2 regions of the Gordonia sp. DT218 genome follow, and region 1 is predicted to be linked to the other one. Evidence: riboswitches for the same ligand, from Rfam matches in the RefSeq annotation. Region 1 holds a riboswitch; the other holds the start of a gene.
The links. Region 1 has a riboswitch for cyclic di-AMP ahead of ACPXCG_RS10910 (C40 family peptidase). Riboswitches for the same ligand answer to the same signal wherever they lie in the genome.

Region 1 (3,395 bases):
ATCTGATCGAGCAACGACTGGGGCGAATCGCTGACCAGCACGGCGTACAGGCGATTGACGCGGGCGCCCTTGTAGCTCGCGCGGACCACCGCGTCGACGCGGCCCTGGTAGCTCTCGAGACGCTTCTGCGTCACGACCAGCGTGCGGTCGGCGTCGGCAGACGCCCTTTTCGAGTCGGCCACGATGCGTCGCTGCTTGTCGTACTCGATCTGCGCGTTGTGCATCGCCTCCGCCGACTTCTCGGCGTCGTCGCTGAGCTTCTTGTATTGGGTGAGCAGCTGATTCGGCGACCGCACCGGTGCCGCCGAGGCGTCACCCGCGCCCGTCGCCGACGCGAACTGGCCGGAGGAGACGACGAGCGCCATCACCGCGGCGATGAGTATCACGGGCACGGACCGCGCCCGCGCGGTCCACCATCCGGTAACCACGGTTGTCACTTCTCCTCCGCCACTGTCCCCCCGATCACGTGACCCTGACGGCGACCGGATGGACCGATCCTGTCAGGCCAGGTGATTGGTTTGGGCGGATCACGCAATCCACGTGATCCGCCCAAACGAGTTCACATCCTCATCGGTGATCCGACGCTCAGTAACGCCGGATGCCGGTCACCGACCAGTCACCGACCTTGTCCTTCTTGACCGGCACTCCACTGGTCTCCGCATGGACGAAGGTTCCGTTGCCGATGTACATGCCGGCGTGGCTACCACCGTTGAAGATCAGCACGTCGCCGGGCTTGGCCGCCGCGATCGACGACACCGGGGTGCCGCCACCGAGCTGCCCGTAGCTGTCGCGCGGGATGGTCTTGCCCGCCTGCTTGTACGAGTAATAGACGAGACCCGAGCAGTCGAAGGCGTTCGGGCCGGCCGAACCGTAGACGTACGGCGCACCGATCTTGCTCTCCGCGACGCGCACGGCCTTCTGTGCTGCCGTCGGCTTCGCACCCAGGAAGCCGCCGTCGTCACCCTTGGGCTTGAACTGCTGCGGGATCTGGTTGTCGTTCAGACCGGGCACGGTGAAGGTACCCAGATTCGGAACCGAAACGCTCGCACCGGGCGACTGGGCCGCGGGAGTGGTCGGAGCTGCCTTGGGGGCAGGTGCCGCCTTGTGCTCCTGGAATTGCTGGGGGACCTGCTTGCTATCGACCCCAGGAAGTTCGAATGTGCCGACATTGGGCACGTGTATCGGCGCTGCGAGCGCCGGTCCCGCGACAGCGGCGAGCGAGCCGACAGTGATCGACCCTGCAACCACCGCGCGCTTGGCTACCTTGGTGCCGCGGTTGGGCTGTTCCAAACGATGTTTCGCCACGAAGCGACTTCTCCTTGCTCTCCCTTCGACCGCCGACCGGGTTAGCTGTCGGGTTCGGGCCGGAAGAATGGCCCTACACACGTGTCTCGACGACGTCGAAAACGTCGCCGGGCATGCGCGATTCACCCCGATTCGGATCACTCCGAAAACTTGATGGTTCCCCGGTTCGCCTGTGGCGATTGAGCGGTGACCGATCCAGACCACTCCTGTTGGAGCGGGACGCTCTGCAAAGGTCTCGGAAAGGTTACGAAATCTGATGCAGGTCTGTCCACCGACCCCTTCGGGCCCGAATCGGCGGGCGTGTTCAACCAGCGCGCAGAATCCGGAGTTGCCGGCCGGAAACCGCACCGCCAGCTGCGGTTTTCGCATTTCTTGCAGATACTGCAGCGGCACTGGAGACCATTGCAGCAGCCTCGAAAACACCGATGGCGGCGTCGATGTCAGCGTCGCCCGGCACCCCCGATCTCGTAACCTTTCCGCCACCTTCGACGGTGGGGTTTTCGCAGTTGGGGGCGTCGAACAGCACCTGCATCATGCAGCCGTCACAGGCGACGGGACGGCCCGGGCAGGACTGGCAGTCGATGTACATGTGTGATCTCCATCTCAATCGCGTGCTCTGGGTATGTCGACGGGCCGAAATCGCCTGACTCGGCACCGTGCGCCACACGTGATGGAGACTAGGGACGGCCACCGACAGATCCGGCGCCATCACCGGTCGAACTCAATTTTCCCGCCTGTCACATCAGAATCTGTCGCAACGTCGAACTAGTGTTCGGTGCGTGGTGCTCAGGGGGCAGGCGGACGGCGGACAACTCACCTTCGCCGATCTGGACGACAACGACGACGACGGATTCCGGCCCGATCGCTCACTGTTCGACACCACCCTCGTCGTCGTGGACCTCGAGACGACCGGTGGCAGTCCGACCGACGACGGGATCACCGAGATCGGCGCGGTGAAGATCCGCGGCGGTGAGGTCATCGGCGAGTTCGCGACGCTGGTGGATCCCGGACTGCCCATCCCCCCGCAGATCGTGACCCTCACCGGCATCACCGAGGCTATGGTCAGTGACGCGCCGATGATCGGCGCGGTACTGCCATCGTTCGTGGAATTCGCACGTGGCTCCATCCTGGTGGCACACAACGCACGATTCGACATGGGTTTCCTCCGACAGAACGCGGCGCGCCTGGGGATCGACTGGCCGTTCACCGTCAGCCTGTGCACGGTGACCATGGCCCGTCGCATCCTGACCCGCGACGAGGCCCCCACCGTCCGGTTGTCCGCTCTCGCCGATCTCTTCGATGTCTCGACGCGGCCCACCCACCGCGCCCTCGACGATGCGCGCGCGACGGTCGAGGTGTTCCATCGACTCCTCGAACGGGTCGGCAATCAGGGCGTCGACACCTACCGGGAATTGACCGCCTACCTGCCGCGCTCCGATCCCCGATTGCGCGTCAAACGCACCCTGGCACGGGACCTGCCGTCGCGGCCCGGTGTCTATCTCTTCCGCGGACCGTCGGACGAGGTGTTGTACGTGGGCACCGCCGTCGATCTCCGGCGCCGGGTGATGTCGTACTTCACCGGCAGCGACCCCCGCCGGCGTATCGGCGAGATGGTGAATCTGGCCACCCGGATCGATCACGTCGAATGCGCCCACGCCCTCGAGGCCGGCGTGCGTGAGCTCAGGCTGCTGGCCGCTCATGCGCCCGCCTACAACCGGCGGTCCACCCAGCCGCATCGCGGCTGGTGGATCGTGCTGACCGGCGAACGCTTCCCACGGCTGAAGGTCTCGCGGACCCCGACCGATGAGTCCATCGGCCCGATCGGCAACCGCACGACCGCGGCGACGATCGCCGACATGATCAGTAGATCCGCCGGATTGCGCAGCTGCACAACACGATTGGGTTCCGCATCGCACCACTGGTGTCGATCGGAGGCCGCGGGCGGCCCGCGCATCGGAGGGTGTCACGCGGCGTCGGAACGCCCACTCACCCTCCCCGATTACCTACCGCGGGCCTCGGCGGTGCGTGACCTGATGGCAGGCGATTGCGATCGCCTGCTGACCGACCTCACCGATCGGTTGACCCGACTC
Region 2 (3,395 bases), on a different contig from region 1:
GTCACGAGGTGACCAGGCTCGTCTACTCCGCCCATCCGACGGCGCCGACCGTGCTGTCCGACGTCGTCGGTGAGGTCGCCGGGGCAGCGGACGGGGTCCGTGCGGTGGCGGTGTCGCATCGGGTCGGAGAACTCGCGATCGGCGATGTCGCCTTCGTGGTGGCGGTCGCGGCCGATCATCGTCGAGCGGCCTTCGAGCTCTGCGCACGCCTGGTAGACGAGGTTAAGGCGCGACTGCCGGTGTGGAAGCACCAGTTCTTCGGCGACGGCAGCGACGAGTGGGTGGGGTCGGCGTGACCTCGCCACCTGACGAGGACGACGCGTCCCGGCCACGCCGCCACGAGACTCCTGCCGAGCGACTCGACCGCAACTGGGCCAGCCTGTTGCAGGAGCTGCGGGTGGTGCAGACCGGTGGTCAGATCCTCACCGGTCTGATGCTGACCGTCCCGTTCCAAGAGGGCTTCGAGGAGCTGAGCTCTCGTGAGCAGTACATCTTTGTCGTCAGCCTGGTCTGTGCGGTGCTGTCGACGGTCACCTTGATCTCGCCGGTGGCCCTGCATCGTCTGTTGTTCCGGCGCCACGCGATAGATCAGCTGGTGGACCGCGCACACGTGTTGACGCTGATCGGTATCGGACTGCTCGGAATGGCGCTGATCGGCGTTCTCACGGTGATCTTCGACATCGTGTTCGGCGGCTGGGCCGCGATCGCGGCCGGGTGCGTGGCACTGGTGGTCTTTCTGTTCATGTGGGTCGCGATGCCGCTGCGTGAACGGCGACGCTTGTCCCGACCCGACTGACCGGGCGTCCCATGAGAGTGGAAAAGGGCCCCGCACGGGTCTGAAACCGTCGTGCGGGGCCCTTCGACTGTGGGCCCGTGGTGCGGGCCGAGTCAGCTGCTCCTATCAGGGAGTGGGCAGCTGGTCCTTGTGCTCGTTGAACATCTTGATCTGGTCCGGGGTGAGCTCGTAGCCGCTCTTCTTGGCCATGTCCCACATGTTCTTGACCTCGGGCGAGATCCTGCCCTTCTCCTGCGCCTGGCTGAGCGCGGAGTCGAGCTGCTTCTGCACGTCATCGGTGCTCTTGGCCTCGGGCGCGGCCGACCAGTTGAACGGTGCCGGCAGCTTCGGGAGCTGCAGGCGCGGGGCCTCGCTCGGCGCGTTGCGCTGGGTGGCGCCCGAGAGGCCGGTGCCACACACGGGCCATGCGCCCTTGCCCTGGCTGCCCAGCACGCGCTCGGCAACCACGATCTGCTGCTCCTTGGTGGCCTGATCGGCGCTGGGAGCGAACTGGGTGCCGCCGTGGCCGGCCCAGGTGCCCTGGTTGAACTGCAGGCCGCCCTGGTATCCGTTGCCGGTGTTGATGGCCCAGTTGCCGCCCGACTCGCACTGGGCGACCTGGTTCCATTCGGCGTCGGTTGCGGCGTTTGCCGAACCGGTGCCGCCCAGCAGGGCGGCGCCGCCGCCGAGGACGGCTCCGGTGAGGGCGACCTTGGCGAAGGTCTTGGTGGGAGTGCCTGTAGTCGGTTTGCGATGGCGTCCGGACATGGTGGTGTTCCTCTCTCCACGCGCCTACGAAGTCAGCTGTCGGGTTCGGGCGAGAGGTGCCCGGTCTCGGCCTGACGTGAGTCACGCCGGGACTTAACCCCAAGGACGTCGTGATGACCGTCCGGTTCTCTGTCGGAGGGTGGGTCCCCCGTCCTCACTCCTAGATGTCGTTCTGGTGCGTCCCGTGACGGAGTGAGGTTCGGCGCGGCCGACGGGACGTTATGCATTTGGTTACTCGGTCGTGACCCCCCGGGGGGCGTCGTTCAGTCACAGTATTACGTCTGCGAGCTCGAATCACGTTGTTGGCAAGCCTGTTTTCGCGGCCCGATTGGGTCTCTCGACCCAATTTGAGGGTCATCCCTGCTCACGGGGCGATAGTCGACTTGTGTCCTTCTCGTTATCGACCCGTTATGTGATGAAGGTCACAGGGCGAGTGTGGCGTCAGCCACCGGTAAACGGCGGCAGAACGTCGACGATCGCACACGTCCCAAGGGTCACAGTGCGATCGCAGAGCGCGACGGAGTCGCGAAGATATGAACACCGTGCCAACACCCGCTGCAGATCCGGGTTGTCGGCGGACAGGATCGACTCGAGGTCGGCGAGCGTCGTATCCGCGTCGACGTCGACGACGGCCGTGTCCCTACCCGCCGCAGCGCGCGCAGCAGCGAAGTACCGGACGGTCAACTGCATCGCCGATCAGCCCCCGATGGCCGACATCGGCCGGGTGGGCTGGTGGAACTCGGGGCTGTTCACGCCGTGCCCGGCGGCCTTGACCCACGTGTTGCCGCGCCAGCGGTCGGCGATGGCCGCGTCGAGGCGATCGTCCGGCAGGCCGCTGCGCAGCACGGCGCGGAGATCGGTCTCCGACTCCGCGAACAGGCAGTTGCGCAGCGCGCCATCGGCGGTGAGTCGGGTGCGATCACAATCTCCGCAGAAGGGGCGGGTGACCGATGCGATCACACCGACGCGCGCCGGTGCACCGTCCACGTCGTGGCCGTCGACCAGCCACGTCGCGGCGGGAGCGCTGCCGCGCGGCCGGGGATCGGGCAGCAGGGTGTAGCGGGCGCGAAGCGCGGCGAGGATCTCGTCGGCGGTGACCATCGACGACCGGTCCCATCGGTGCTCGGCGTCGAGCGGCATCTGCTCGATGATGCGCAGCTGATAGCCGTGGTCCAGGCAGAACCCGAGAAGGTCGGGGAGGCGGTCGAGATCGTCGTGGCCGGCGAGGACCGCGTTCACCTTGATCGAGCGCACTCCGGCGGCGCGTGCGGCAGCCAGTCCGTCGACGACGTCGTCGAGGCGGTCACGTCGGGTGATCTCGGCGAATCGCTGTCGGTCGACGGTGTCGAGCGAGACGTTGATCCGATCGAGTCCGGCGGCCACGAGCGGTTCGATCCGGCGCCGGAGACCGAGGCCGTTGGTGGTCATCGCGATCTCGGGTGCGGCCGGCAGGGCCGACACGGCGCCGATCAGGTCGTCGAGGTCGCGGCGGAGCAGCGGTTCGCCGCCGGTGAAGCGGATCGTGCGGATGCCGAGGTCGCGGACCGCCACGGTCATCACCCGGATCAGCTCACCGGTCGTGAGCACGTCGTCGGTGGGCAGCCAGTCGAGCCCCTCGGCGGGCATGCAGTAGGTGCATCGCAGATTGCACCGATCGGTCACCGACACGCGCAGGTCGGTGACGATTCGACCGAACCGATCGCGCAGCGGACCCGTCGTCGGGGTGTCCGCCGGCGGTACGTCCATCGACGGCGATGTGGTGGGGAGGCCGAGCGAGACAACGGTCATGTGCCGGTCCTCCGCACTTCCAATGAGCGAAATGTGCTGGCGTGGAACACGAGTGGTTCCACGC

Region 2: another riboswitch for cyclic di-AMP. It lies ahead of ACPXCG_RS03190 (transglycosylase family protein); the one in region 1 lies ahead of ACPXCG_RS10910 (C40 family peptidase).

What each region holds. Positions count from the first base shown of each region.
Region 1 covers NZ_JBNCNS010000002.1:868,806-872,200, reverse strand. Annotated here, with positions in the region: gene ACPXCG_RS10915 (NlpC/P60 family protein) at 1-365, opposite strand, end outside; gene ACPXCG_RS10910 (C40 family peptidase) at 586-1,305, opposite strand; cyclic di-AMP (ydaO/yuaA leader) riboswitch at 1,320-1,501, opposite strand; gene ACPXCG_RS10905 (hypothetical protein) at 1,610-1,894, opposite strand; gene ACPXCG_RS10900 (DEDD exonuclease domain-containing protein) at 2,085-3,395, shown strand, end outside.
Region 2 covers NZ_JBNCNS010000001.1:689,196-692,590, reverse strand. Annotated here, with positions in the region: gene ACPXCG_RS03200 (molybdenum cofactor biosynthesis protein MoaE) at 1-296, shown strand, start outside; gene ACPXCG_RS03195 (DUF6328 family protein) at 293-796, shown strand; gene ACPXCG_RS03190 (transglycosylase family protein) at 902-1,543, opposite strand; cyclic di-AMP (ydaO/yuaA leader) riboswitch at 1,549-1,731, opposite strand; gene ACPXCG_RS03185 (MoaD/ThiS family protein) at 1,985-2,233, opposite strand; gene moaA (GTP 3',8-cyclase MoaA) at 2,240-3,331, opposite strand; gene ACPXCG_RS03175 (flavin reductase family protein) at 3,328-3,395, opposite strand, start outside.